Regions from separate parts of the Streptomyces sp. NPDC058534 genome, predicted to be linked through region 1. Evidence: riboswitches for the same ligand, from Rfam matches in the RefSeq annotation. Region 1 holds a riboswitch; each other region holds the start of a gene.
The links. Region 1 has a riboswitch for cobalamin ahead of ACFWR9_RS18115 (ribonucleoside-diphosphate reductase subunit alpha). Riboswitches for the same ligand answer to the same signal wherever they lie in the genome.

Region 1 (7,340 bases):
AGTCCTCGGACAGGTCGACGGTGCCCTCCACCGCGACCTGGTACGCGGAGGGACGCCGCTCGAAGAAGTTGGTCAGCTCCTGAACACCCTGGAGCTCCATGAAGGAGAAGGGGTTCTCCGAGCCGTACACGGGGGCGAAGCCGAGGCGCGTCAGGCGCTGGTCGGCGACGCACTCCAGGTACTCCCGCATCGAGTCGGTGTTCATGCCCGGGAGGCCGTCACCGCACAGGTCGCGCGCGAACTGCAGCTCGGCCTCGACGGCCTCCCGCAGCATGTCGGTGACCTGCTCCTTGAGCCGGTCGTCGAACAGCTCCGGCTCCTCCTTGCGCACGGTGTCGACCACCTCGAAGGCGAAGGACATGTGCATCGTCTCGTCCCGGAACACCCAGTTGGTGCCGGTGGCCAGACCGTGCAGCAGACCCCGGCTGCGGAACCAGTAGACGTAGGCGAAGGCGCCGTAGAAGAACAGGCCCTCGATGCACGCGGCGAAGCAGATGAGGTTCAGCAGGAAACGGCGGCGGTCGGCCTGGGTCTCCAGGCGGTCGATCGACTCGACCGAGTCCATCCACCTGAAGCAGAACTCGGCCTTCTCGCGGATGGACGGGATGTTCTCCACGGCCGCGAAGGCGGCGTTGCGGTCCTCCGGGTCAGGCAGGTAGGTGTCCAGCAGCGTCAGATAGAACTGGACGTGGACGGCCTCCTCGAACAGCTGCCGCGACAGGTAGAGGCGCGCCTCGGGGGAGTTGATGTGCTTGTAGAGGGTCAGCACCAGGTTGTTCGCCACGATCGAGTCACCGGTGGCGAAGAAGGCCACCAGCCGCCCGATCATGTGCTGCTCCTCGGGGCTGAGCCTCGCGAGGTCGGCGACGTCCGAGTGGAGGTCGACCTCCTCCACGTGCCAGGTGTTCTTGATGGCGTCCCGGTAGCGCTCGTAGAAGTCCGGGTAGCGCATGGGGCGCAGAGTCAGCTCGAAGCCCGGGTCGAGCAGGTTCTTGGTCGTCATTACTGGCAGGCCTCGCAGGACTCGGGGTTTTCCAGGGAGCAGGCGACCGCTTCGGGGTCGGGGGTGACCTGGGCGGGGACGGTGGCCCGTCCGGCGGCGCGGGCGATCCGGGTCGCCGGGCGCGAGCGCAGGTAGTACGTGGTCTTCAGGCCCTGTTTCCAGGCGTACGCGTACATCGAGGAGAGCTTCCCGATGGTCGGCGTCTCCAGGAACAGGTTCAGCGACTGGGCCTGGTCGAGGTACGGGGTGCGGGCGGCGGCCATGTCGATCAGGCCGCGCTGCGGGATCTCCCAGGCGGTGCGGTACAGCGCGCGGACGTCCGCGGGGATCCAGGTGAAGTCCTGGACCGACCCGTTGGCCTCGCGCAGTGCCTCGCGGGTGCGGGCGTCCCACACGCCGAGCCGCTTGAGGTCGTTCACCAGGTACGAGTTGACCTGGAGGAACTCGCCGGAGAGCGTCTCGCGCTTGAACAGGTTGGACACCTGCGGCTCGATGCACTCGTAGACGCCCGCGATGGAGGCGATGGTGGCGGTCGGCGCGATGGCGAGCAGCAGGGAGTTGCGCAGCCCGGTGGTCGCCATGCGCTCGCGCAGCGCCGTCCAGCGCTCCGGCCAGGTCGGCTGCACGCCGTAGTGGTCGGGGTGCAGGACGCCCCGGGCGGTACGGGTCTTCTCCCAGGCCGGCAGCGGGCCGTTGCGCTCGGCGAGGTCGGTGGACGTCTCGTACGCGGCGAGCATGACGCGCTCGGCGATGCGGGTGGACAGGGCCCTCGCCTCGGGCGAGTCGAAGGGCAGGCGCAGCTGGAAGAAGACGTCCTGGAGGCCCATCGCGCCGAGGCCGACCGGGCGCCAGCGGGCGTTGGAGCGGCCCGCCTGCTCGGTCGGGTAGAAGTTGATGTCGACGACCCGGTCCAGGAAGGTGACGGCGGTGCGGACGGTGGCGTCCAGCCGCTCCCAGTCGATATCGCCCTTCGCCACGTCGACGAAGGCGCCGAGGTTGACCGAGCCCAGGTTGCAGACCGCCGTCTCCCCGTCGTCCGTGACCTCCAGGATCTCCGTGCAGAGGTTGGAGGAGTGGATGACGTTGCCCGGCTCGGCCGTCTGGTTGGCTGTGCGGTTGGCGGTGTCCTTGAAGGTCATCCAGCCGTTGCCGGTCTGCGCGAGGGTGCGCATCATGCGGCCGTACAGCTCACGGGCCGGCAGGGTCCTGCGGGCGAGCCCCGCGGCCTCGGCCTCGCGGTAGGCCGCGTCGAACTCCGCGCCGTACAGGTCGGTCAGCTCGGGCACCTCGGCGGGCGAGAACAGCGACCACTGTCCGTCGGCGTCCACGCGGCGCATGAACTCGTCCGGGATCCAGTGGGCGAGGTTCAGGTTGTGCGTGCGGCGGGCGTCCTCGCCGGTGTTGTCCCGCAGCTCCAGGAACTCCTCGAGGTCCGCGTGCCAGGTCTCCAGGTAGACCGCCGCCGCGCCCTTGCGCCGGCCGCCCTGGTTCACGGCCGCCACCGAGGCGTCCAGCGTCTTCAGGAACGGGACGATGCCGTTGGAGTGCCCGTTGGTGCCGCGGATCAGCGAACCCCGGGAGCGGACGCGGGAGTAGGCGATGCCGATGCCGCCGGCGTGCTTGGAGAGCCGGGCGACCTGGTGGAGGCGGTCGTAGAGGGAGTCCAGCTCGTCCTTGGGGGAGTCGAGGAGATAGCAGGACGACATCTGGGCGTGCCGGGTGCCGGAGTTGAACAGGGTGGGGGACGAGGGCAGGTAGTCGAGGCGGCTCATCAGGCCGTACAGCGCGGAGACCTCGTCGACCGAGTGGGCGCTGTCGTCCTCGGCCAGGCCGGCGGCCACCCGCAGCATGAAGTGCTGCGGCGTCTCGACGACCTTGCGGGTGATCGGGTGCCGCAGCAGGTAGCGGCTGTGCAGGGTGCGCAGCCCGAAGTAGCCGAAGCGGTCGTCGGCGGCCCGGTCGATCGTCGCGTCCAGCCGCTCCGCGTGCAGCCGTACGAACTCGGCGGTGCGGTCGGCGATCAGGCCCTCACGGTGGCCGGTGGCGACCGACTCGGTGAAGGACGTGACGCCCTGGCAGGCGGCCTCCGCCCGGATGCCGATGGTCAGCAGCCGGGCGGCCAGCCGGGAGTAGACCGGGTCCTCGGAGATGAGACCGGCCGCCGCCTCCGTGGCCAGCTCGCGCAGCTCGGCCTCGTCCGCGTGGGCGGACCGGCCGCGCAGCGCGGCGGCGGCGACCCGGCCGGGGTCGGCGCCGGGGAGGTCGGCGGTCAGAGCGGTCAGGGTCCGCAGCAGGGCGGCACCGGGTCCGTCGGACTCCTCGGTCACCGGCATCGCTGAAGTCGTCACCGGGGTCGCTGTGGCCGGGTCGGCTGGCGCGATGGTCACGTGGGGGCACTCCCTCGCTGGCACGGGGCCTGGCGGAGGGCAGGGGGCAGCACACGAGCGCACGCGGCGTCGCGTCCACCGGCCCACTCCACGGGGCCCGGACGTCATGGCACCCGGGCCGGGAGGCCGGGCGCACTGTCGGCAGGCCCTCGGACTGAGACACGCGTGCACGTACGTCCGAGAACGTACGGATACACGCATGTACACCGTTGCGGGACAGTTCCGGATTCGCACCGGATTCCCCTGCGGCGACAGCGAGCATGAGCATACATCTTGTGCCGGGATCCGCCAGCACCCCCAGATGTTGTGTCCGCCAGTGTGTCGGGGTGGTGTCAGAGCGTCGGTTCACAGGTGAGCAGAGTGATGTCGTCCAGCTCCGGCAGGGGGTTCCGGTCGCGGTCCGGCGTGCGGGTGAAGCCCAGGGGCGCGTAGAGGCGGTGGGCGGTGCGCATGGTGCGCTGGGTGGACAGCACGACGCGTGCGCAGCCCTCCACGGACCGGGCGCGGTCCACGCAGGCCCGTACGAGCGCCTCGCCGGCCCCGCGTCCGCGTGCCTCGCGGGCGACGGCGAGCATACGTATCTCGGCCTCACCGGGCCGGGCGATGTCCGCCATGGGCCCGCCGGCGGGCACGAAGATCACGCCGCCGAGCAGCCCGCCGTCCGCCGCGGCGACCAGTACCTCGGCGGCCGCCGCCCGCTTGGCCACGGCGCGCAGCTCGTGGAGGTACTCGTCGTCCTCCCCGAAGTCGAGGAGGCCGTCGCGCGGATAGGCCTGTGCGGTGATCTCGCCGACGGGTACGACAACGGGCCGCCGGATTTCTCCGACGGCCCGCTGACGAGGAAGGAACTAGTGCGAGGTGCCCGCCGTGGCCGGCGGCAGCTCGACCTCGACGCCCGCGTCGCCCGCGTCCGCCGTGTAGTCGCTCGGCTTGGTCTCGTCGACGCCGTCGGGCGCCTTGACCGCCCGCAGGACGAAGGTCAGGACCACGGTGACCACGATGTTCAGCACGAAGGCGGTGAGACCGATGTAGCCGATCTCGCCGATGCCGGGGATCTCGTCGGAGGAGCCGCCGAAGTGCTTCTGCGTCGGCGAGGCCACCCCGTACGCGGCGACCGTGCCGTAGATCATGCCGACCGCCCAGCCGCCGAGCAGCGCCCAGCGGTGGAACCAGCGGGTGAACAGGCCGCCGACCAGGGCCGGGAAGGTCTGCAGGATCCAGATGCCGCCGAGCAGCTGGAAGTTGATCGCGACCGTCTTGTCCATGCCCAGCACGAAGACCAGCGCACCCACCTTCACCAGCAGCGACACCAGCTTGGAGACCTTGGTCTCCTGGGCCGGGGTGGCGTCCGGCTTGATGAAGTCCTTGTAGATGTTGCGCGTGAAGAGATTCGCTGCCGCGATCGACATGATCGCCGCCGGTACCAGCGCGCCGATGCCGATCGCCGCGAAGGCCACGCCCGCGAACCAGTCCGGGAACATGTTCTCGAACAGCTGCGGGATCGCCAGCTGCCCGTTCTCCACCTTGACGCCCGCCGCGATCGCCATGAAGCCCAGCAGCGCGAGGAGGCCCAGCATCAGCGAGTACAGCGGCAGGATCGTGGTGTTGCGCCGGATCACGTCACGGCTGCGCGAGGACAGCGTCGCGGTGATCGAGTGCGGGTACATGAACAGCGCCAGCGCCGAGCCGAGCGCCAGGGTGGCGTACGTCCACTGGCCGCCGTGGTCCGGGATCAGTCCGCCCTTGCCCGACTCGGTGAACTTGTCGCTCGCCGACGCGAAGATGTCGTCGAACCCGCCGAGCTTGATCGGGATGTAGATGATCGCCACCGCGATCACGATGTAGATCAGCGTGTCCTTCACGAACGCGATCAGCGCGGGCGCGCGCAGACCCGACGAGTAGGTGTACGCGGCCAGCACACCGAAGGCGATCAGCAGCGGCAGGTCCTTGATGAACCAGTTGGTGTCCTCGCCGCCGCCGACGCCCATCACGTCCAGGACGGCCTGGATGCCGACCAGCTGGAGCGCGATGTACGGCATCGTGGCCAGGATGCCGGTGACGGCGACCGCCAGCGACAGCCCCTTCGAGCCGAACCGGCCGCGCACGAAGTCCGAGGTCGTCACGTACCCGTGCTTGTGGGAGACCGACCACAGGCGCGGCAGGAAGGTGAAGATCAGAGGGTAGACCAGGATCGTGTACGGCACCGCGAAGAAGCCGGCCGCGCCCGCCGCGTAGATCGCCGCGGGGACGGCCACGAAGGTGTACGCCGTGTACAGGTCGCCGCCCAGCAGGAACCAGGTGACCCAGGTGCCGAACGAGCGGCCGCCGAGGCCCCACTCGTCGAGGCTCTGCTCGTTGGCGGCCCGGCGCCAGCGGGCGGCCAGGAAGCCCATGGCGGTGACAAGGACGAAGAAGAAGATGAAGACGCCGAGCGCGACGCCGTTCACGCCGTCGTTCACTTGGCCCCGCCTTCCCGGCGGGCGCGCTGGTCACGCTGCCACAGCTGGTACGCGACCACCGTGAGCACGGTGGAGATGAGCACCCAGGCCATCTGGTACCAGTAGAAGAACGGTATGCCGATGAAGGCCGGGTCCGTCTTCGCGTACGAACCGACCCAGAGCATGGCGACGAACGGTGCGACTAGGCAGAGGCCGATGACGACGCGCACAGGCGTCACCACCGGGCCTCTGCTCACTTCCGGGGCTTGTGACATGCGGTGGCTCCGTCCCCTCGCTGATCACCTCGTGCAGTGCGCACGAAATGTAGGTGACGGCGTCAAGACAGCGGAAGCCCTCGTCCGCATATCGGTCCTCAACTGCAACTTCGCGGTCGGGAGCGGTATGTTTTGCCCGGTTTGCACTAGTCCTGGGGACGCTTCAGACGGGCCACGAACTTGTAGCGGTCGCCCCGGTACACCGAACGCACCCACTCCACCGGCTGACCGGTGCGGTCCTGGGAGTGCCGGGAGAGCATCAGCATCGGCAGGCCCACGTCGGTGCCGAGCAGGCCGGCCTCGCGCGGGGTGGCCAGCGAGGTCTCGATGGTCTCCTCGGCCTCGGCGAGATGGACGTCGTACACCTCGGCGAGCGCGGTGTACAGGGACGTGTACTTCACCAGGGACCGGCGCAGCGCGGGGAAGCGCTTCGCCGACAGGTGCGTGGTCTCGATGGCCATCGGCTCGCCGTTGGCCATGCGCAGCCGCTCGATGCGCAGCACCCGTCCGCCGGCCGTGATGTCCAGCAGACCGGCGAGCCGGTCGTCGGCGGTGATGTAGCCGATGTCCAGCAGTTGCGAGGTGGGTTCGAGCCCCTGGGCCCGCATGTCCTCGGTGTAGGAGGTGAGTTGCAGCGCCTGCGACACCTTGGGCTTGGCGACGAAGGTGCCCTTGCCCTGGATGCGTTCCAGGCGGCCCTCGACGACCAGCTCCTGGAGGGCCTGGCGCACGGTGGTGCGCGAGGTGTCGAACTCCGCGGCCAGCGTGCGCTCCGGCGGGACCGGCGTGCCCGGCGTCTGTGTCCGGGTCATGTCGAGCAGATGCTTCTTCAGACGGTAGTACTTGGGCACGCGCGCGGTACGGACGGTCGCCCCACCCTCGTTCTCCGCACTGCTGACGTCGGTGCTCATGCTCTGCCTTCCCGGCTCCGGGTGCCGAAGCGACCGGCATTCCTGTCGGCCACGGCTCACATCGTGGCACGGCTCCGTGCCGGGATGGCCCCGCACGCTCCGTGATCCCTTCTGTATACCCCCGGGACCCCCCATGGTCTAGTCCACGGCAGGGTCGGACGTCGCTGGTACGCGCGTTCGGGACCGTACCGGCACATCGTTCTGCGGGTGGTGGTACACCCGGTCCCGGTCCGCCCGATCTGGGGCTTGCGCAATGAAAGGTCCCTGCATATCTCGGTCGCATCACGGACGTGGGGAGCGTGGTTGAACACCCTTGACAGCCCTAT
Region 2 (7,340 bases), on a different contig from region 1:
GTCGGTCCCGGGGGAGTCGGTCCCGGGTGTGTAGGTCACCGGCCGTGCCCGCGGAGTTCGTCCCGGGTGTGTAGGTCACCGGCCGTGCCCGCCGAGTCCGTCCCCGCCGAGTCCGTCAGCGGCCGCGCCCCGGCCTCGTCACCCCGGCGGGTCCTCCGCCGCCCGCCGCCTCCGCCGCTGCCCCGCTTCCCACTCCCGCCACGACCAGCGCGGCCACGGCCGCACCCGTGCCGTCGTCCTCCCAGGTTCCCGACCGCGCGCAGCCCAGCAGCGCCAGCAGGTGCGCCTCCAGGGCCGCCCCGAGGACCCCCGCCGGAACGCCGGTGTGGAAGACGCCCGCGCGCTGCCCGCGGACGATGATCGCGGCGACCGGCCGCGCTGATGCTGGTGCTCGGCGCGATCGGCGACAAGTACAGCCGCCGCGGTGCCCTGATCGCCGGCCTGGTGATCTTCGCGGGCGGTTCGGTGATGGGCAGCCTGGTCGAGGAGACGGGGCTGGTCATCGCGGCCCGTGCCGTCATGGGGGTGGGCGCCGCCGTCGTCATGCCGGCCACGCTGTCCCTGCTGGTCGCGGTCTTCCCCAAGGGTGAGCGGGCCCGTGCCATCACGGCCTGGACCGCCACCTCCGGACTCGCCATCGCGGTCGGTCCGCTGGTCGCCGGCTGGCTCCTGGAGGACCACGCCTGGGCTTCCACCTTCCTGGTCAACGTCCCCATCGCGGTCCTCGCGGTCGTCGGCGCGCTGCTCCTCGTACCGCCGTCCAAGGCGGCCGGCATGGGCCGGATCGACTATGTGGGCGGTCTGCTCTCCATCGTGTCCGTCGGCAGCCTGGTCTACCTCTGGTCTTGCGCAGTGCTCCGTCCAGGGCGGAGGTGAGGCGCGTCCTTGGGCCGGAGGCGCGAAGCGCCGGAGTTCTCTGCGCCTTCGTGGTGACGGTCAGACGGGGCGCCGCTGGTTTTCGATGTACTGGCGGACGACGGTGAGCGGTGCGCCGCCGCATGATCCGGCGAAGTAGGAGCCGGACCAGAAGTGTCCGCCCCACAGGTACCGGCGGACGTGGCTGTCGTACTCTCCCCCAGCCTTCGGCCGGGAGGTGCCCCCAGGCGGAGTCTGCGGGAGCTGACGCCCTTGAGGGAGTTGACCAGCTTGGAGAGCTGGACCTTGGGCGGGGTAGTGCACGAGCAGGTGGACGTGGTCCTGTTCGCCGTTGAACTGCTTCATCTCGGCCTCGAAGTCGGCGCAGACCTCCCGCATGATCTCTTCAGTGCGGGTCAGCACGGCGTCGGTGAGCGCGTTCCGCCTGTACTTGGTGACAAAGACCAAGTGAACGTGCAGGTTGCAAACAACATGGCGACCAGTTCTGACATCAGGATTCGGGTTCCCAGCGGGGTGACATAAACCAATGCTAGCCTCTCGATTGTGAGTCAAGACACCCTGGTCAAGCGGCAGTTCGGGCACCGAGCCCGACTCGCACTGTCGCCCGCCGAGGTGTCGAAGACCGATGCTCAGGCACACGCCGCCCGCACGGTGTGGAACTGCCTGCACGCGTGCTGGCAGATGATGCCGAAGGAGAAGCGGACACTCGCGAACGCGGACGCCGCGATCCGGCAAGCCCGTCAGGACATCGACTTCCTGGCGGTTCTCCCCGCCCAGGCCGCACAAGCGGTCCTCAAGACCTACTTCCGGGCGTGGAAGAACTGCTGGGACGGGCGGGCGGACGCACCGAACTTCAAGGGCCGGTTCCGGTCGGTGATGTCGGTGGACGTACCGCAGGGCCGGGACCTGAACATCGTCCGCGTGCACCGCCGCTGGGGCATGGCCAACATTCCCAGGGTGGGCCGGATCCGCTTCCGCTGGACCAAAGACCTGCCCGTCGGCAAGCGCAGCAACCCGGAGAACCGGATCACCGGGGCCCGGCTCGTCAAAGACGCCCTCGGATGGCACATCGCCTTCCGCGTCCAGACCCTTGAGAACAAGCCCGAACCCCACACCGGCCCTGAAGTCGGCATCGACGTCGGAATCAACGTACCCATCGCCCTCTCCGACGGCGAAACCTACGAGCACGGCACGTGGCTGACCGCCAAGGAGAAGGCACGGCTCCTGCACCTGGAGCAGCGCGCCGCCCAGCGTAAGCGGCACCGTAAGCCCGGCGAGCGCACCAGCCGCCGGTTGCACCACACCTATGACCAGATCGCAGGACTGCGCGCGAAAGCCAAGCGCCGGGCCTTGGACTGGCAACACCGGACGACCACCGCCATCGCCCGCACCTACGGCACGATCGTGGTCGAAGCACTCACCATCACGAACATGGTCAAATCCGCCAGGGGAACCCCCGAGGCACCGGGGACGAACGTCGCCCAGAAGTCCGGGCTGAACCGCTCCGTCAACCAGGAGGCATGGGGCCGCACGGTCACCCTGCTGATTTACAAGACCGCCCAGCATGGTGGCACCCTGCACAAGGTCCCCGCACCCGGCACCTCCCGGCGCTGCTCGGCGTGCGGTATCACCACGCCCGGCAGCCGCGAGTCCCAGGCCGTGTTCGTGTGCAAGAACCCGGACTGCGGCTGGTCGGGCAACGCCGACCACAACGCGGCCCGGAACGTCTTGCACCTGTACCGGACGGGCCTCGCGCTCATCCCGGCTGCCGGGAGGGCAGTCGTCAGGCGCGCCAAGCGCGTCAAGCCCGCTACCGCAAGGTAAGCAGGAATCTCCCGGCCTTCAGCCGGGAGAGCACTTCAATACGCCACGCAGTTCCTCCAGTTCGTGCTCGGCTTCGGCGCGCTGGAGACCGGCGTACGGCTGCTGCCGCTGGCCGGGGCCGTGTTCGTCGGCGCCGCGGTGACCGGGCGGCTCACCCCGAAGCTGGGGGTGAAGGCCATGGTCGGGTCCGGCATGGCGATCGGCACGGCCGGTGTCTTCCTGCTGGTCCTGATCGACCAGGGCTCCACCTACGCCGACTTCCTCGCCCCGATGCTGCTGCTCGGCCTCGCGATCGGCCTCAGCGTCTCCCCGGCCACCGACACCATCATGGGCTCCTTCCCGGAGAACGAACTGGGCGTCGGCGGCGGCGCCAACGACACCGCGCTGGAACTCGGCGGCTCGCTGGGCATCGCCGTCCTCGGCTCCCTCCTCGGCACCGCCTACCGCGACGAGTTGGCCGGCCTGGTGGGCGACCGGCTCCCGGCCGCCGCGCTGGACACCGCCCAGGACTCCGTGGGCGGCGGACTGGCGGTCGCCCAGCGGCTCGCCACCGACCCGGCCGCCGGGCCCGAGCAGGCGCAGGCCCTCACCGACGCCGTCAACCGGGCCTTCGCCCACGGCGTCTCGACGACCAGCCTCGTCGGCGGCGTCATCATGGCCGCCGGCACCCTCATCGTCCTGGTCGTCCTGCCCGGCCGCCGGCGCGGTGGTGCCGAGGACCGTCCCGAGGGCGAGCCGACGGCGGCCACCCCCGAACCGGAGCACAGCGACTCCGCGCGGTGAACCCGGGCCGCCCCGGCCGGCGCACGCGTCAGTCGGCCAGGGCGGCCAGCTCCTCCGGGGTGCGCGGTCCGGCCGCCGTCTCCGTCAACAGACCGCGCGCCCGCAGCAGTCCGGCCGCCGCGACGCCCCAGGGCAGCCGCAGCCCCGCCTGCCGCAGCAGATCCGTGCGGGCCAGCGTCGCGGCCGTCGGGCCGGTGCGCACGCCGTCCGGGGTGAGCAGCGCGGCGTCGTCCGACCAGCGCAGGGCGAGGTCGACGTCGTGGGTGGCCATCACCACCGTGGTGCCGCCCGCGCGGAGCCGGTCCAGGGTGGCGAGCAGCCGCTCCTGGCCGTCCGGATCGAGCCCGGCGGTCGGTTCGTCCAGGATCAGCACCCGGGGCCGCATCGCGACCGCCCCCGCGATCGCCGTCCGCTTGCGCTGCCCGTACGACAGCAGATGGGTCGGCCGGTCGGCCAGCGCCCCGATGTCCAGTGCGGCGAGCGCCTCGTCGACCCGCGACCGGACCTCCGCGTCCGGCAGGCCCAGGTTCAACGGCCCGAAGGACACGTCCTGCCCCACCGAGGCCGCGAACAGCTGGTCGTCCGGATCCTGCACCACCAACTGCACCGTGGTCCGCAGCCGGGTCAGCCCCTTGCGGTCGTACGCCACCGGCTCCCCGTCGAGCGTCAACGTCCCCGCACGCGGTCGGAGTCCGCCGCTGAGCAGCCGCATCAGCGTGGTCTTGCCGCTGCCGTTGCGGCCAAGGAGCGCCAGCGCCCGCCCCTCGCACACCGAGAAGTCCAGCCCCGTCAGCACGTCCGGGCCCTCCTCGTAGGCGAAGGCCACACCCCGCAGAGCTACCAGCGCCTCCGCCGTCGCCTCGCTCGTCCCACTCACGACAGCGGCCCTTCCAGTACGAGGGTGAGGGCGGCCAGCGCCGCCAGCAGCGCGCCGCTCGCCGCCGTGAAGGCGACCGAGACGCGGGCCTCGGGCACCAGGACCCGCAGGGTGCCGTCGTAACCGCGGCCGGCCAGCCCGGACTGGAGCCGTGCCGCCCGGTCGAAGGCCCGCACGAACGCCGTGGCGCCGAGACCGCCGAGCGAACGCCAGGTCGCGGCCCGGGTGGTGTGCCCCAGCCGCGCGGCCTGCGCCTCCCGGATGCGACGCACCGAGTCCAGCAGCAGGAAACTCATCCGGTACGTCACCAGCGCCACGTCCACGACCGGTGCGGGCACCCCCGCCCGCACCAGCCGGGGCAGCAGGTCCGACATCGGCGTGGTGAACGCGAACAGCAGCACCCCGAGCGAGGCCGCCGAGGTCCGCAGCAGCAGCTCACCGGCGCGCACCGGCCCACCCTGAGCCACCGTCAGGAACCCGTCCGCGCCCCCGACCTGGACCAGCAGCGGCAGCGCGCCCGTCACACAGAAACCCAACGGCACCCGGTACGCCCGCCACAGCCGGCGCCCGGGCACGCCCGCCGGGCCGAGCAGCACCGCAAGCGCCGTCACCAGCACCAGCGCCGCGCCCGGCCAGGGCGGCAGCGAGATCGCGAGCACGGTCAGCCCCAGTCCGAGTACGGCCTTGTCCACGGGATGGCGGCGGCGCCACCGACTGCTGTGCGCCGCGGCGTCGATCGGCAGCACTCAGTTCCCTTCGGGAGCATCCCGCAGTGCCGCCGCCCGCTCCTCGCCCTGCCGCCGGCCCCGGCGTACACCGAAGTAGTACGCCAGCACGCCCGCGCCGAGCGCGGCCTGCACCGCGAACAGCGCCGACTCGATCTCCCCGGACGGCGGTTCGTACAGTGGCGAGAACCACGGCTCGTAGTCCGGCTCGATCTCCGTGATCGCCGTCTCCGCCTCCGCGTCCGCGCCGGCGAACGGCTCCTCCTTGTGGTCGCCGAGCCCGAGTACCAGCGGCAGCACCGCGAGCGCGGCCACGGCGAGCAGCAACAGGGCGTTGATCTTCGCGTTGCGGGTCATCGGGCCACCGCCTCCTGCTCGTCGGACGTGGTCTTGCCCGACCTGGTGAGCAGCACGCCCAGCCGGGTCAGTTCACCCTTGCTGGACTGCACCAGCAGCCGCATCACGATCACCGTGAGCAGGCCCTCGCTGACCGCGAGCGGGATCTGCGTGACGGCGAAGATGGACCCGAACTTGCCGAGCGCGCCGACGAATCCGCTGCTCGGGTCGGGGAAGGCCAGCGCCAGCTGGACGCTGGTCACGCAGTAGGTGGACAGGTCGGCGACGAACGCCCCGAAGAACACGGCGACCATCAGCGGCACGTCGCAGCGGCGCAGCAGCCGGTAGACGCCGTACCCGGCCCAGGGGCCGACGATCGCCATGGAGAAGACGTTGGCGCCGAGCGTGGTCAGCCCGCCGTGGGCGAGCAGCAGCGCCTGGAAGAGCAGGGTGATGGTGCCCAGTACCGCCATGATCGGCGGCCGGAAGAGGATGGCGCCCAGACCGGTGCCGGTCGGATGGGAGCAGCTTCCGGTGACGGAGGGCAGTTTCAGGGCCGACAGGACGAACGTGAAGGCACCGGAGGCGCCGAGGAGCAGCGTGCTCTCCGGGTGCTCCCTGACCTCACGGGTGAGTGACCGGACTCCGTGGACGACGAACGGCGCGGACGCGACACCCCAGGCGATCGCGTGCGCCGGTGGCAGAAAGCCCTCGGCTATGTGCATGGCTCAGCAGACCCTCTCCAGCACCTCGTGGATGGACGACGCGCCTTGGCCGGTCTCCTGGCTGACGGGTACCGCTGTCCGAGCAACGCCTTCCCGGGTTAGGCCCTGTCGTCGGACTCCCGTCTGCCTCGCGGCGCCATGCACGCACTCTCGCCGCACCGGGCCCTGACCCAAGTACATCCAGTACGAGGCTCAGGGCCCGGCACGCCGAGAGCACGCACCTGACACCGCGAGGCCCGCCCTCCGGGCGGACGACGGGAGTCCGACGACAGGGCCTAGAACCCAGTGGCTGCCCACAAGGGGCCGGAGCCGGACTTCCCGATTCACAGTGGCGAGGGCCGCACCGGCATCACACCGGATTTCCCGTTCACCAAGGCGTGGCGACAGTAGTGCTCCTACGGGGGTGGTGACAAGCGGGCCTCCTGTCGCGCGGACCCGGCCGGGGACCGGGCGGACAGGGCTCGGGGCTGCGGAAACGTCAGCCGGACCGGTCCCGTTCCGTGCGCCGGACCACCATGGCGCGCGCCCGCGTGCTGAGCGCGGTCGCGGCGGCCGTGAGGAAGACGAAGCTGTAGACGATCTGGAGCAGGGTCACGATCCGGGCCGACTGCCCGCGCGGGGTGATGTCCCCGTACCCGACCGTGGCGAGCGTGACCACCGTGAAGTAGAGCGCGTCGACGCGGGTGTGCAGGCCGGTGAACTCGCCGGGCTGCTTGGCGAGGGCGTAGTACGTGGCCGAGAAGACGTGCACGGACAGGATGATCAGCAGGGTGATGACCACACCGGGCCTGGTCTCGGGGCGGTCGACCAGGACGTGGTGGATCTGCCGGAGCAGCAGCGCGGCCACGGCACTCAGCAGCAGGGCGAACAGCACCCAGCTCAGCACGGGCCGGTGCGGGCCCAGATGGTCGAGGGGGAGCAGGAAGTAGGCCACGACCACGGCCACCGCGACACAGCCCCGTACGACCCAGGGCCGGGCGGTGCGCCAGGCGTTACGGGTCTGTACGGTCCGGCGCTCCGTCACCCGGTCGTTCCCGTCGTCGGGGCGTGGGCCGCTTCCGGTTCCGTGCGGCGCACCACCTGGGAGACGACGAAGGCGACGACCGACGCGGTGACGATCAGCGGCATCTGGTCGTACGCGTCCCCGCCCGTGAGCAGCACCGCCAGGACCGCGCTGGACAGCGGCAGCCCCGT
Region 3 (7,340 bases), on a different contig from region 1:
TCGACGGGGAACGCGAGCTGCTGCGCCGGCACCGGATCGACGTCCTGGTCACCAAGGACAGCGGGGGAGAGGCCACCGCGCCGAAGCTGGCGGCCGCCCGTGAGGCCGGGGTGCCGGTGGTCGTGGTGCGCCGGCCGTCGGTGCCCGAGGGTGTGCCGGTCGTGAGCGGGCCCCGGGAGGCGGCGCGGTGGGTCCGGGAGGCACCCGCGAGGCGCCGGCCCACGGGCGGCGCCCCTCACGTCTCCGGGTAGCGGCGGGGCGTCCACACGACCTCTTCGCCGTCGCCGCGCCGTACCACCCGGGTCTGGGACGAGCCGACCAGCAGGATCGTGCGCATGTCGACCTCGGCCGGATCCAGGTCCGCCAGCCGCACGATCCGCACCCGCTCGCCGGAACCGCCCACATCCCGCGCGACCACGACGGGCGTGTCCGGCGCCCGGTGTTCGAGGAGCAGTTCGCGGGCCTTGCCGACCTGCCAGGTCCGGCTGCCGGAACCGGGGTTGTACAGCGCCAGCACCAGGTCGGCGCCGGCCGCGGCCCGCAGCCGCCCGGCGATGACCTCCCACGGCTTGAGCCGGTCGGACAGCGACAGGGCGGCGTAGTCGTGGCCGAGCGGCGCCCCCGCGCGGGCCGCGGCGGCATTGGCGGCCGTCACCCCGGGCAGCACCCGCACCGGAACGTCCGCGTGCTCCTCGGCCGAGGCGGCCTCCAGCACGGCCGTGGCCATGGCGAAGACCCCGGGGTCGCCGCCGGAGACGACCGCGACCCGGCGTCCCCGCCGGGCGAGCCCCAGCGCGAACTCCGCGCGCTCGGCCTCCACCTTGTTGTCCGAACCGTGGCGCCGCTGACCGGCACGGACCGGGATGCGGTCCAGGTAGGTGGTGTAGCCGACCAGGTCGTCGGCGGCGGCGAGCGCGCCGCGGGTCTCGGGCGTCAGCCACAACGGCCCGGCCGGCCCGGTCCCGACGACCACGACCTCCCCGACGGCACCCGGCTCCGGCACCGGCGGCTCGGCGTCCACCTGGCTCGGCAGCACCGCCACCGAGAAATAGGGCACCGAGCCGGCCTCCACGTCGGCCAGGTCCGCGAGACGCTCTCCCGCCATCGTGGCCCGTTCCACGTACCGGGCCGCCCCCAGCCGTCCCGAACCCTCCAGCGCGCGGCGCACCTTGGGGAAGGTACGGCCCAGCTTCATCACCACGGCCGCGTCCGTCGAGGCGAGCCGGGCCGTCAGCTCCTCCTCGGGCAACGTGCCCGGCAGGATGGTCAGCACCTCCTCACCCTCGACGAGCGGCGTGCCCAGACGGGCCGCGGCGGCGGACACGGACGTCACACCGGGGATCACCTCGGTGTCGTACCGGTCGGCGAGCCGCTTGTGCATGTGCATGTAGGAGCCGTAGAAGAGCGGGTCGCCCTCCGCGAGGACGGCGACCGTGCGGCCCGCGTCGAGGTGGGCGGCGAGCCGCGCCGACGCCTCGGCGTAGAAGTCGTCCATGGCGCCCTGGTAGCCGCCCGGGTGGTCGGTGGTCTCGACGGTGAGCGGGTAGACCAGCCGTTCCTCGACGTGGTCGGCGCGCAGGTGCCGCTCCGCGATGGAGCGGGCGATGGACCGTCCGTGCCGGGCGCTGTGATACGCGATCACGTCCGCCTCGGCGATGGCCTCGACCGCGCGCACGGTCATCAGGGACGGGTCGCCGGGTCCGAGCCCGACCCCGTACAGCTTGCCGCTCATTCTTCCTCGCTCGCGATCGCGTTGAGTGCGGCGGCGGCGATGGCGCTGCCTCCGCGACGGCCCCGGACGACCAGGTGCTCCAGGCCCGAGGGGTGGGCCGCCAGGGCCTCCTTGGACTCGGCGGCACCGATGAAGCCGACGGGCACACCGATGACGGCCGCGGGCCTCGGCGCCCCCTCCTCGATCATCTCCAGGAGCCGGAAGAGGGCGGTGGGCGCGTTGCCGACGGCGACCACGGAGCCCTCAAGGCGGTCGCGCCACAGCTCCAGCGCGGCGGCGCTGCGCGTGGTGCCCAGCTCCGCCGCCAGCCCCGGGACGGCCGGGTCGGAGAGGGTGCACAGCACCTCGTTGTCCGCGGGCAGCCGCTTGCGGGTCACACCGCTGGCCACCATCTGCACGTCGCAGAGGATCGGCGCACCGGCCAGCAGGGCCTCGCGGGCGCGGGCCACCACCGTGGGCGTGTGGCCGATGTCGCGCACGAGGTCGACCATGCCGCAGGCGTGGATCATCCGGACGGCGACCCGGCTGACGTCGGCGGGCAGGCCCGTGAGGTCCGCCTCCGCCCGGATCGTGGCGAAGGACTGGCGGTAGATGGCCGCTCCGTCCTTCTCGTATGCGTGGGTGGTCACGGTGTTCTTCCCGCTGCTCTCGGTCGTCGTACGGCTCATGGAGTGATCGCCGCCAGTGCGGTGGCGAGATCGGAGGGGTCCGTCAGGACCGTGGTGCGCGCCGGCCCGTCCGGGGGGCCGGCGGTGGCGGTGAGGCGGTAGCCCCCCTCGGGGACGGCGACCAGGTCGATCCGGTCGCCGCGCGGGTGGCCGCAACGGCGTTCGCAGCCGGACCAGTACAAGGGGAGCGGGGACCGGCCCGCGGCGGGCAGGGTGCCGGCCGCGTCGGCCCGTACGTCGGCGTGCGACCTCCCGCACCCCGGGCGGCCGATGCAGGCGCCGACGCGCGGCCAGGGGGAGGAGGCGTCGGTGACGAGACCGACGGCACGGAGGCGGTCGAGGGCGGCGGCGGTGTCCGATGCGCTCAGGCCCCCGACTGGTACGACGACGCCGCGCCACGGTGTCAACCGCAGTTCGGCGTCCGGCGTCAGAGCGGCGACGTGCGTCAACTCCCGCCACTGCGGGCCGGTGAGACGGCCCAGCGGCACGTGCGCGCACAGGGCGTCCCCGAGGAGCCCGGGAGGAGGCCCGTCCGCGCGTGTGGTGGCCGGCCGCTCCTTGACGTGGCCGACTCCCGCCTCGGACAGACGGCGGTCCACCGCCCGCGTCAGGACATGGGCCGGTACGGCGAGTTCGTCCACCCGCCACACCCGCTCCCCGGACTCGCGGGCGACGTCGAGGAATGCCTCGGCCGCCAGCAGCGCCGCCCGGGACGCCTCGTCCGCGGCCACCCGCCAGGCCGCGTCCACCGAGTGCAGCGCGACCTGCGCCGCATCGCCGCCGGTCGCCCGCACGGTGACGTCGGCGCCGAGTCCGGCCACGTCCCCGCGGCCGTCGTCGAGCGCGAACAGGAACCGGCCCGACAGCTCCCGCGCCCGTTCGCTCGCGCACAACGCCGCGTCCAGGGCCGACAGCCACGGCCGTACGTCCCGCGGACCGTGCCCGTCGAGGCCGGACAGCGGCGAGGCGACGATGTTGCGCACCCGTTCGTGCCCCGGCGAGGGCAGCAGCCCGGCCGCGTCCAGCAGCCCGGCCAGCTCCCCGCCGCAGCCGTCGCGCAGCCCCCGCAGCTGCACGTTGCCCCGGGACGTCAGATGAAGCTCCCCGTCGCCCAGCCGCCGGGCGGCGTCGGCCAGCGCCTCGGCCTGAACGACGCCCAGGGCCCCGCCGGGTATCCGTACGCGGGCGAGGGCACCGTCGTCGGCGGCGTGCAGCCGCAGCGTCCCCGGGCAGGCGTCACCACGGTCCCGTGAGACCGCTGTGGCCTGGGAGGATATGGAAGGGAGTGCCGAGGACATGGCCGCGAGCATACCGACCGTCACACCGGTGGCACCTGCCGCCCTTCCCGGCGGGACCCTTACTATGCTCCTGGGTGGATCATCCGGTCCGCCCACCGCCAGACGGCGACAGGGGAGGAAGCCCGGTGTGAATCCGGCGCGGTCCCGCCACTGTGAGTCCGGCCACCCTGAGGGCCGGACGAGTCAGGAACTCCCGCCGTCTCTCACCGCCCGGGGCGCGGACCCCGAGGAAGGGCAGACGCCGCATGCCGCATTCTTCCGGGGAGCGTGCCTCGCACCCCAGCATCCTGCTCCTGTCGACGTCCGACACCGACCTGCTGAGCGCCCGCGCCGCCACCGGCCCGGTCGCCTACCGGTTCGCCAACCCCGCCCGGCTCCCGCTCGACGACCTGCCCGCCCTGCTGGACGGCGTCGGACTGGTCGTCGTACGCCTCCTCGGCGGACTGCGTGCCTGGCGTGAAGGTCTCGACCTGCTCCTCGCCGACGGCCGCCCCGTCGTGGTCCTCAGCGGCGAACAGGCCCCGGACGCCCAGCTGATGGAGGCCTCCACCGTCCCCGTCGGTCTCGCCGCCGAGGCCCACGCCTATCTCGCCCACGGCGGCCCGGCCAACCTGGAGCAGCTCGCCCGCTTCCTGTCCGACACCGTGCTGCTCACCGGCCACGGCTTCGACCCGCCGACGCCCGCCCCCACCTGGGGCCCGCTGGACCGCGCGCCGCGCCAGGACGCGGATGGCCCGACCGTGGCCGTGCTCTACTACCGCGCCCACCACATGAGCGGCAACACGGACTTCGTGCACGCCCTGTGCGACGCCGTCGAGAACGCCGGCGGGCGGCCGCTGCCCCGCTACGTGGCCTCCCTGCGCGCCCCCGAGCCCGAACTCATCGATGACCTGCGGGCGGCCGACGTGATCGTCACCACTGTCCTCGCGGCCGGCGGCACCAAGCCCGCCGAGGCGTCCGCCGGCGGTGACGACGAGTCCTGGGACGCCGGCGCGCTCACCACCCTCGACGTCCCCATCCTCCAGGCCCTGTGCCTGACCGGCTCCCGCGCCGACTGGGAGAGCAACGACGAGGGCGTCTCCCCGCTGGACGCCGCCAGCCAGATAGCCGTCCCCGAGTTCGACGGCCGCCTGATCACCGTGCCGTTCTCCTTCAAGGAGATCGACGCCGACGGCCTCCCCGCCTACGTCGCCGACCCCGAGCGCGCCGCCCGCGTCGCCGGCATCGCCGTACGCCACGCCCGCCTGCGGCACATCCCGGCCGCCGACAAGCGCCTCGCCCTGGTCCTCTCCGCCTACCCGACCAAGCACTCCCGCATCGGGAACGCCGTCGGCCTGGACACCCCCGCCAGCGCGGTGGCCCTGCTGCGCCGACTGCGCGAGGAGGGCTACGACTTCGGCGCCGACACCGACGCCGAGGTCCCGGGCCTCGCGTCCGGCGACGGCGACGAACTGATCCGCGCGCTCATCGACGCGGGCGGCCACGACCAGGACTGGCTCACCGAGGAACAGCTCGCCCGCAACCCGGTCCGCGTCCCGGCCGCCGACTACAAGCGCTGGTACGCGACCCTGCCCGGGGAACTGCGCACGGCCGTCGAGGAACACTGGGGCCCGGCACCGGGGGAGATGTTCGTCGACCGCAGCCGCAACCCGGAGGGCGACATCGTCCTGGCCGCCCTGCGCCGCGGCAACCTGCTGATCCTCATCCAGCCGCCGCGCGGCTTCGGCGAGAACCCCATCGCCATCTACCACGATCCCGACCTGCCGCCCTCCCACCACTACCTCGCCGCCTACCGCTGGATCGCCGCGCGGGCCGAGGACGGCGGCTTCGGCGCCGACGCGATGATCCACCTGGGCAAGCACGGCAACCTGGAGTGGCTGCCCGGCAAGAACGCCGGCCTGTCCGCCGCCTGCGGCCCCGACGCCGCCCTCGGCGACCTGCCCCTGATCTACCCCTTCCTCGTCAACGACCCCGGCGAGGGCACCCAGGCCAAGCGCCGCGTGCACGCCACCCTCGTCGACCACCTCGTCCCGCCGATGGCCCGCGCCGACTCCTACGGCGACATCGCGCGCCTGGAGCAACTCCTCGACGAGTACGCGCAGATCGCGTCCATGGACCCGGCCAAACTCCCGGCGATCCGCGCCCAGATCTGGACCCTGATCCAGGCCGCCAAGCTCGACCACGACCTCGGCCTGGCGGACCGTCCGGACGACGACGGCTTCGACGACTTCCTGCTCCACGTCGACGGCTGGCTCTGCGAGGTGAAGGACGCTCAGATCCGCGACGGCCTGCACGTCCTCGGCAACCCGCCGGCCGGCGCCGACCGCGTCAACCTCGTCCTCGCCATCCTGCGCGCCCGCCAGATCTGGGGCGGCACCACCGCCCTGCCCGGCCTGCGCGAAGCCCTCGGCCTCGACGAGTCCGCCGCCACCCGCACCACGGCCGACGCCGCCGAGGAACAGGCCCGCGCCCTGGTCCAGGCCATGGACGACGCCGGCTGGGACCTGGCCGCCGTACCGTCCGAACACGGCGAACAGGTCGCCGCGGTACTGGAGTTCGCCGCCCGCGAGGTCGTCCCCCGGCTCGCCGCGACCACCGCCGAGATCGACCACGCCGTGCACGCCCTGAACGGCGGCTTCGTTCCCGCGGGACCCTCCGGCTCGCCCCTGCGCGGCCTGGTCAACGTCCTGCCGACCGGGCGCAACTTCTACTCGGTCGACCCCAAGGCCGTACCTTCCCGACTCGCCTGGGAGACCGGCCAGGCCCTCGCCGACAGCCTCCTGGAGCGCTACCGCACCGACAACGGCGAATGGCCCACCTCCGTCGGCCTGTCCCTGTGGGGCACCAGCGCCATGCGCACCGCCGGCGACGACGTGGCGGAGGTCCTCGCGCTGCTCGGCGTGCGCCCCGTCTGGGACGACGCCTCGCGACGCGTCACCGGCCTGGAGGCCATCCCGTACGAGGAGCTGGGCCGTCCGCGCATCGACGTCACCCTGCGCATCTCCGGCTTCTTCCGCGACGCGTTCCCGCACACGATCGGGTTGCTGGACGACGCCGTACGCCTGGCCGCGTCCCTGGAGGAGCCGGCCGAGGCCAACCACGTCCGCGCCCACGTCCAGGCCGACCTCGCCGAACACGGCGACGAACGCCGCGCCACCACCCGCATCTTCGGCTCCCGCCCCGGCACCTACGGGGCCGGTCTGCTCCAGCTCATCGACTCCCGCGACTGGCGCACCGACGCCGACCTCGCCGAGGTCTACAGCGTCTGGGGCGGCTACGCCTACGGCCGCGAACTCGACGGCCGCCCGGCCCGCGACGAGATGGAGACGGCGTACAAGCGGATCGCCGTGGCGGCCAAGAACACGGACACCCGCGAGCACGACATCGCCGACTCCGACGACTACTTCCAGTACCACGGCGGCATGGTCGCCACCGTCCGCGCCCTGCGCGGCACCGCCCCCGAGGCGTACATCGGCGACTCCACCCGCCCGGAGACGGTCCGTACCCGCACCCTGGTGGAGGAGACCTCCCGCGTCTTCCGCGCCCGGGTGGTCAACCCCAAGTGGATCGAGGCGATGCGCCGCCACGGCTACAAGGGCGCCTTCGAACTCGCCGCCACCGTCGACTACCTCTTCGGCTACG
Region 4 (7,340 bases), on a different contig from region 1:
CCGCCTGCTCGGCCTCACGCCCGCAGGCCTCCGCCAGGTGGCTCGCGACCTGGATGTCCCCGCGCAGGACCTGGGCGACGCCGAGCGCCCACAGGGCCCGGACCCGCGCCGGGCCGGTTGCCTCGGGCAGGGTGAGGGCGTCCTCCAGATAGTCGGCGGCCTCCGGGAGGTGGCCGCAGCAGCTCCAGAAGAACCCGAGCAGGCCGGTCAGCTCGACCGCGGTGCCGGAGCGCCTGGTGAGGTAGTGGTCGAGCGCGGCGCACAGATCGGCGTGGGCGTCCTCTACCCACCGGTACCAGCGGGTCTGGTCCGGGCCCAGCCAGCCCGCGTCGGCGAGGCGCGCCTGGTCCAGGAAGAACCGGGCGTGCCGCTCGGACACCTCCCGCGCTTCCCCCAGTTCGTCGAGCCACATCCGCCCGTACTCGCGGACGGTGTCGAGCATGCGGTGGCGGCCGCCGCGCACGGTCAGGACCGACCTGCGCTCCAGGCCCTGCAGTGCCGACGCCAGCAGCGGTGGGGTGAGCGGGCCGCCGCCGCACACGGCGAGCACGGTGTCGGCGTCGACCGGGCCGCGGAAGACCGACAGCCGGGCCCACAGCAGGCGCTCGGTCGGGGTGCACAGCTCGTGGCTCCAGCCCACGGTGGTGCGCACCGCGCGGTGCCGGGGCGGGCCGGCGCTCCGGTCCGCGGCGATGTCCAGGCGCGAGAGCAGCGCCTCCTCGACCTCCCCGATGTTCTGGTCGGCCAGGTGTCCCGCCACCAGTTCGACCGCGAGCGGGATGCCCTGCAGCCACCGGCACAGGCGGCCCGCGGCGAGCAGATCCGTGGTTCCGTCCAGGGCGACGCCGAGCGCGGCGGCCCGGTCACGCAGGAGTTGCACCGCGTCCGTCTCCGCGGGGAGCGGGTCGACCTCTATGACCCGTTCGCCGGTCAGACCGAGCGGCTCCCGGCTGGTCGCCAGCACCGTCAGCCCCGGACTGGCCCGGAGCAGCCGGTCCACCAGGTCGCGGCAGCCGCTCGTGACGTGCTCACAGGAGTCCAGGACGAGCAGGCGTTCCTGGTCGGCGAGCCATCTGCCCAGCGCGTCGACCGGGTCGATCGCCGTGTGGTCGGAGAAGTCGAGCGCGTCCGCGACCGTGGCGGTGAGCAGCCGGTCGTCGGGCAGCGGCCAGAGATCGGCCCACGCGACCGCCCGGCCGCCGGCGTCGTGCACCCGGTCCGCGGCCTGGAGGGCGAGCCGGCTCTTGCCGACCCCGCCCACCCCCGTGAGGGTGACGAGGCGCGGCTCACGCAGCGCCTCGTCCAGGCGGTCCAGTTCGTTGGCGCGGCCGACGAAACCGGTCGGTATCTCAGGGAGGTTGCTCAGCACGTACCCAGTCTGTCGTGCCGGTCCGTGTTCAGGGGAGACCTTCGGCCACGGAGCGACCCGCCGCACGCGGCCGCGTCACCCGACCGGGGGACGCCCGAAACCGTTCTCGAAGGCATCCGCCATCGACATCGGGGCATCCGGCACCTACGGCAACTCACCGGAACGGAAACAGAGATGAGAGTGACGACGTGTCGTTCCCCGAACACCCCGGAACTCCCGGCAACGCCCACCAGACGCACCACGACGCCGACGTGAACCGCTCCAACGGCATGGCGGTCGCCGCCCTCGTCCTCGGCATCCTGGCCGTCCTGCTCTTCTGGACCGTCATCGGCGGTGCCCTGCTCGGTCTGCTGGCCCTGGTCTTCGGCATCATCGGCGCACGCAGGGCGCGCGGCGGACGGGCGCCGCGCCGTGGGATGTCCATCGTCGGCGCCGTACTCGGCGTGCTCGGTCTGATCGCCTCCGTGGTGATCATCGCGATCGGCGCGTCGATCCTCAACTCGGACGAGTTCAAGGACTTCGACGACTGCGTCCAGCACGCCGACTCGCAGAGCGAACGAGACGCCTGCGCCGACGACTTCGAGCAGGACGTGAACAACTGACGGGGGCTGCTCGCGGCGATGCCCGCCGCGTCAGCGCGGCCCTTCCGTCATGAGACCGCTCGGAAGCTCGCCGGGAAGGAACGTCACCTGCGGCGCGCCCGTACGCGGATGAACGCTCACCTCTCCCACGACCCCGTACACGTCGGCGAGCAGCGACGGCGTGAGCACCTCGGCCGGCGGGCCCGAGGCCACGACCTCCCCCTCGCGCAGGACATGGAGGCGGTCGCAGTAGTACGCGGCGAGGTTGAGGTCGTGCAGGGCGAGCAGCACGGTCGCCGGCAGCCGGCGCAGCACGCCGAGGACGTCCAGCTGATGGCGGATGTCGAGGTGGTTGGTCGGCTCGTCCAGGACCAGCAGGGCCGGCCGCTGGGCGAGGGCACGGGCGATGAGGACCCGCTGGCGCTCGCCGCCCGACAGCCGGTCGAAGGGACGGTCGGCCAACCGGTCGGCGTCCACCGCGGTGAGGGCGTCGTCGATGATGGCGGCGTCCTCGGCCGTGTCCCCGGCCAGCATCCGCTTGTGCGGCGTGCGGCCCATGGCCACGACCTCCCGGACGGCGAGGTCGAAGTCCGCAGCCGAGTCCTGCACCACGGCCGCCACCGTGCGGGCGAGTTGCCGCGCGGGCATCGACCAGGTGTCGGCGCCGTCGACGCGGACCGTGCCGGTGTCCGGGCGCAGGACGCGGTAGACGGCCCTCAGCAGGCTGGACTTGCCGCTGCCGTTGGGGCCGACCAGGCCGATCACCTCGCCCGCCGAGGCGGTCAGGGAGACGTCGCGCACCAGGTGGCGTGCTCCGGCGGTGAGGGTGACGCCCTCGACGGACAGGTCGGTCGCGGCGCTCATGCCCCTCCTCGGTCGGTACCGCGCCGGGCGTCCCGGCGCATCAGCCACAGGAAGAACGGCCCGCCGCACAGCGCGGTGAGCACGCCCACCGGGATCTCCATGGGCGCGGCGACGGTGCGTGCGGCGATGTCGGCCCAGATCAGGAAGACCGCTCCGGCGAGCGCGGCGGTGGGCAGCACCCGGCGGTGGTCGCCGCCGACGAACAGCCGTACCACGTGCGGGAGGATCAGCCCGACGAAGCCGATCGGGCCGGACGCGGCGACGAGTACGCCGGTGACCAGGGACAGCAGCACGAACATGCGGGCCCGGAAGCGGGCCACGTCCAGCCCCATCGTCGTCGCCGCCTCCTCACCGGCCAGCAGCAGGTTCAGGTTGCGGGCCTGCACCAGGAGCACGCCGATGCCCAGCAGCACCCCCAGACCCGGCAGCCACAGGGTCTCCCAGTTGACGCCGCCGAGACCGCCGAGGGTCCAGGCGAGCACCGCCCGGGCCTCGTTGCCGCGGTCGGTGGTGAGCAGCAGCAGGTCGAGGACGGCCGTGAGCACCGCCGCGATCGCCACCCCGGACAGGACCAGGCGCGTCGAGGTGATGCGCCCGCCGGTGCGGGCGGTGGCGTACACGATCACCAGAGCGCCGAGGGCGCCGGCGAACGCGGCGGCGGACAGCGACAGGGGCCCGAGGAAGCCGACGCCGAAGACGATGACCGAGACCGCCCCGAGGGACGCGCCGGAGGAGACGCCGAGCAGGTACGGCTCGGCGAGCGGGTTGCGGACGAGGGCCTGAAGGGCGGTGCCGACCACCGCGAGACCCGCACCGGTCACCGCTCCCAGCAGGACGCGCGGCGCTCGTACGTCGAGGACGATGGTCTCCCGCGCGCGGGACCAGTCCGGTTGGGTGAAGTCGGCGCCCAGGGCGTGCGTCACGATCCCCCAGACCTGGCCGGGCGGCACCTGGACCGAGCCGATGGCCAGGCCGGCCGTCACGGAGGCCACCAGCAGGGCCGCAAGGGCGAGCGACGTTCCCGCCATGGTCGTACGCCCCGCCCGGCGCGGCCGCGCCGACGGGTCCGGTTCGGCGACCGCCTCGGTGGCGGTGCCCGTCACCGGAAGCTCTCGGGGTGCAGTCCGTGGGCGAGGTCGCCGACGGCGTACGCCGACCGGATGCCGACCAGGGTCGCGGTCAGCGGCAGGACGACGAACCGCTTGTTCCTGACGGCGGGGACGTCGGCGAGGGCCGGCTGGGAGAGCAGGAACTCCTTCTTCTGCTCGACGCTGCCGGCTCCGGCGTAGTCGTAGATGGCGATGACCTCGGGCCTGCGCTCGACGACCTGTTCCCAGGAGACGTCGCCGAACACCTCGTCGAGGTCGCCGAAGACGTTCTTGCCGCCGGCCAGCCGGATCAGGTCGGTGCCCAGGCCCTTGCCGCCCGCGGTGAAGGCGCTCTTGTCGCCGCTGTCGTAGACGAAGACCGGCACCTCCGGTTCGCCCTTCACGGCGGCGGACGCCTTGGCCACGCGGCTCTTCAGGTCGGCGATCAGCTTGTCGGCCCGGTCGGGTACGCCGAAGACGCTCGCGACGGTGCGGATCTCGGCGTAGGTGTCCTTCATCGTCACCCGCTTCTCATCGCAGTACTCGCGGTTGAGGTGGGTGTCGATGCCCGCGTCGGCGAACGCCTCGCGGGAGCGGCCCTCGTTCTCGGCGAAGGCGCTGCCGTAGCCGCCGTAGACGAGATCGGGCTCGGCGTCGAGGATCTTCTCGAACGAAGGTTCCCGCTCGGCGAGTTCGGGTATCGCCTCGTAGTCCTTCTTCAGCTCGGGCAGGACGGCCGAATCGGGGAAGGCGGTGCCGACCATGCGGTCCTTCAGGCCGAGCGCGAGCATCAGCTCCGCGGGGTGCTGGTGGATGGTGACCACCCGGGACGGCGGCTTGTCGTAGGTCGTCCTCACACCGCAGTTGTCGATGGTGACGGGGAAACCGGCGAGGGAGGACGCCGAGGCCGGACCGTCCGGGCCGGCGTCGCCGGCCTCGTCGGAGGAGCCGCACCCGGCGGTCACCAGGGCCGCCGACAGGGCGAGCGCCGCGGCCGTGCCGCGCAGCGTCCGGCGGCGTCGGGCAGGGGAGAACAGGGCTGACACGTAAGCCTCCTGGGGAGTCCGCGCTCCTCGGATCGGGCCCGCGACAGGCCAGTGTCCTGACTCCCGGGCCGACGGCCCCCGGCTGCCCGCCCGATGGGCGCGGGGGCAGGTCGAGGGCACGCTGTGCCCGGTCACAGTGGCGGGACCGTGCCGGATTCGCACCGGCTTCCTGTCTCCCGTCGCGGCTATGACCTGGCGATATTACGTTCCTTTGGGCCGGGCGCAAAGCACGGGTGTTCAGCGTGCACGTAGTGCCCGTCCACGGGGCGGGGCCCCGCTGACAGCTCCGGGGACGGGATGCGAGGATGCCCGGAGCAATTGGGCGACGGCGGCCCGAGGAAGCCGGTGCGATTCCGGCGCGGTCCCGCCACTGTGATCGGCGAGCGAGCCCCCACACGACCACTGCCCGTACCGGGTGGGAAGGGGCGGGGCGAGCGACGACCCGAGAGCCAGGAGACTCACGCGGTCGCCTCCTCGACGGACCACCGGGGCGGATCTCCCCGGGGAGAGGGACGATGCCGCATGCCCGCCGAAGCGAGCCCGGCCGAAGCGACGCCCACCGGACCCGCGGACCCGACGCCCTCACGGGTCGTCGTCTGCCGGGACTGCTGCTGCGGCACCCCGAAGATCATCGGCGTCGACCACGCGGCGCAGACGGCGCGTCTGCGGGCCCGGGTGCCCGTGCGGGTGTCGGACTGCCTCGACGTGTGCGAACAGGCCAACGTGATCGTCGTCCAGCCCTCCGCGGCGGGCCGCGCCGCCGGCGCCCGTCCCGTCTGGCTGGGGCTGGTCAACGACCCGGACGCCACAGAGGACATCGCCGACTGGGTCCGCGCCGGAGGCCCCGGCGTCGCACCCCGACCGGACATCCTCGACCTGTACGCCATCACGCCCCCGCGACGCCCTACGGCCTCCTGATACCGCGTTCACCACCCGCACGAGGAGCGCCCGGTGTCCGCAAACGCCCAGGCATCGCCCGCCGACGTCACCGCCGCCCTGCACGACGTGGCCGCCCTCGGCGGCTTCTTCGTCCTGCGCGTCGGGGGCGGCGACGCGGGCCGGCATCCGCTCGGCCTCTCCTACTCGCGGGGTTTCACCGACCTCGCCGAGGCCGTCGCGCACCGCCACCGGGCGCGCGAACCGCGGATCGGCGTGTCCATCGCCCACCTCGGCCACGCGGCCCGCCTCTGGTCGCCCGCCCTGGCCTGCGTACTCCTGCACGGGATCGTCCCGGACCTGAGCCGGCTGGAGCGGGCCGACGACGGACCGGCCCTGCGCATGCCGCGCCCCGCCGGTCTGCGCACCGGCCCACTGCCGTCCCCGGCCCTCGCGCTGTACGAGCAGGTGACGGCGCACCTGGAGGCGCTGGCCCAAGGGCTGCGCGTCAAGGTCGCCCCACGACTGCTGGACGGCAACGCGGCCTCGGCGCTCGTCGAGGCGGCCCGCGCCCTGCTGACGGCCCACCCCGCACTGCGCGAGCCGCTCACCGGCCTCACCACCGAGCTGCTGAACACCGGACGGCTCGTGGGCACCGGAGAGATCACCGGTCCGGATCTCACGTTCCGGCGCCGCAGTTGCTGTCTCTACTACCGCGCGCCGAACGGCTCGAAGTGCGGCGACTGCTGCCTGGCCGGGTAGCGGGGACGGTCACCGGCCCTCGGTGTCGAGGGCGTTCAGAGGCTGTTCGGTCCAGATGACCTTGCCCTGCGCGTGATACCGAGTGCCCCAGCGCCGGGCGCACTGGGCGACGAGGAACAGGCCGCGGCCTCCCTCGTCGGTGGTGGCGGCCATGCGCAGGTGGGGCGCCGTGCTGCTGCCGTCGGAGACCTCGCAGATCAGGCTGTGGTCGAGCAGCAGCCGGACGCGCACCGGTTCGGCCGCGTGCCGGATGGCGTTGGTGACCAGCTCGCTGAGGATCAGCTCGGTGATGAACGCCGTCTCTTCGAGGCCCCACTCGGTGAGTTGGCGCGTCGCATCGGCCCGGCCGCCGGCGACGGCCGCCGGGTCACGCGGCACGTGCCACTCGGCGACCCGGTCGGCCGGGAAGGCCCGGGTACGGGCCACGAGGAGGACGATGTCGTCGTCGGGGCGGTCGGGGAGCAGGGCGTCCAGCAGCACGGCACAGGTCTCGTCCGGTGTCCGGTCCGCGTCGGCGAGCCGGCTGCGGAGCAGGTCGAGGCCGGCCTCGATGTCCCGGCCCCGGCCCGTCACCAGTCCATTGGTGAACAGGACGAGCCGACTGCCCTCGGGGAGCCGGAACTCGGCCGGAGCGAAGGGCAGGCCGCCGAGGCCCAGGGGAGGACCGGGCGGCAGCTCGGGGAAGTCCACGCTGCCGTCCGGGCGGACGACGGCCGGCGGCGGGTGCCCGGCGCGGGCCATGGTGCAGTCACCG

Region 2: another riboswitch for cobalamin. It lies ahead of ACFWR9_RS14245 (energy-coupling factor ABC transporter permease); the one in region 1 lies ahead of ACFWR9_RS18115 (ribonucleoside-diphosphate reductase subunit alpha).
Region 3: another riboswitch for cobalamin. It lies ahead of cobN (cobaltochelatase subunit CobN); the one in region 1 lies ahead of ACFWR9_RS18115 (ribonucleoside-diphosphate reductase subunit alpha).
Region 4: another riboswitch for cobalamin. It lies ahead of ACFWR9_RS23155 ((2Fe-2S) ferredoxin domain-containing protein); the one in region 1 lies ahead of ACFWR9_RS18115 (ribonucleoside-diphosphate reductase subunit alpha).

The regions. Positions count from the first base shown of each region.
Region 1 is NZ_JBHXNW010000026.1:75,096-82,435, forward strand. It holds gene ACFWR9_RS18105 (hypothetical protein) at 1-83, shown strand, start outside; gene ACFWR9_RS18110 (ribonucleotide-diphosphate reductase subunit beta) at 1-1,003, opposite strand, end outside; gene ACFWR9_RS18115 (ribonucleoside-diphosphate reductase subunit alpha) at 1,003-3,390, opposite strand; cobalamin riboswitch at 3,490-3,668, opposite strand; gene ACFWR9_RS18120 (GNAT family N-acetyltransferase) at 3,723-4,208, opposite strand; gene mctP (monocarboxylate uptake permease MctP) at 4,239-5,849, opposite strand; gene ACFWR9_RS18130 (DUF3311 domain-containing protein) at 5,846-6,103, opposite strand; gene ACFWR9_RS18135 (GntR family transcriptional regulator) at 6,250-7,014, opposite strand.
Region 2 is NZ_JBHXNW010000018.1:109,735-117,074, forward strand. It holds gene ACFWR9_RS14205 (TetR/AcrR family transcriptional regulator) at 1-34, shown strand, start outside; partial or broken gene ACFWR9_RS14210 (MFS transporter) at 373-837, shown strand; gene tnpA (IS200/IS605 family transposase) at 937-1,323, opposite strand; gene ACFWR9_RS14220 (RNA-guided endonuclease InsQ/TnpB family protein) at 1,420-2,700, shown strand; partial or broken gene ACFWR9_RS14225 (MFS transporter) at 2,731-3,483, shown strand; gene ACFWR9_RS14230 (ATP-binding cassette domain-containing protein) at 3,512-4,360, opposite strand; gene cbiQ (cobalt ECF transporter T component CbiQ) at 4,357-5,106, opposite strand; gene ACFWR9_RS14240 (energy-coupling factor ABC transporter substrate-binding protein) at 5,107-5,442, opposite strand; gene ACFWR9_RS14245 (energy-coupling factor ABC transporter permease) at 5,439-6,146, opposite strand; cobalamin riboswitch at 6,176-6,536, opposite strand; gene ACFWR9_RS14250 (potassium channel family protein) at 6,625-7,170, opposite strand; gene ACFWR9_RS14255 (chloride channel protein) at 7,167-7,340, opposite strand, start outside.
Region 3 is NZ_JBHXNW010000038.1:37,282-44,621, forward strand. It holds gene ACFWR9_RS23195 (cobalt-precorrin-6A reductase) at 1-251, shown strand, start outside; gene ACFWR9_RS23200 (precorrin-2 C(20)-methyltransferase) at 236-1,732, opposite strand; gene ACFWR9_RS23205 (precorrin-8X methylmutase) at 1,729-2,400, opposite strand; gene cobG (precorrin-3B synthase) at 2,397-3,710, opposite strand; cobalamin riboswitch at 3,766-3,914, shown strand; gene cobN (cobaltochelatase subunit CobN) at 3,944-7,340, shown strand, end outside.
Region 4 is NZ_JBHXNW010000038.1:23,313-30,652, forward strand. It holds gene ACFWR9_RS23130 (ATP-binding protein) at 1-1,369, opposite strand, end outside; gene ACFWR9_RS23135 (DUF4190 domain-containing protein) at 1,558-1,971, shown strand; gene ACFWR9_RS23140 (ABC transporter ATP-binding protein) at 2,002-2,814, opposite strand; gene ACFWR9_RS23145 (FecCD family ABC transporter permease) at 2,811-3,917, opposite strand; gene ACFWR9_RS23150 (ABC transporter substrate-binding protein) at 3,914-4,939, opposite strand; cobalamin riboswitch at 4,977-5,159, opposite strand; cobalamin riboswitch at 5,284-5,408, shown strand; gene ACFWR9_RS23155 ((2Fe-2S) ferredoxin domain-containing protein) at 5,471-5,866, shown strand; gene ACFWR9_RS23160 ((2Fe-2S)-binding protein) at 5,900-6,586, shown strand; gene ACFWR9_RS23165 (SpoIIE family protein phosphatase) at 6,596-7,340, opposite strand, start outside.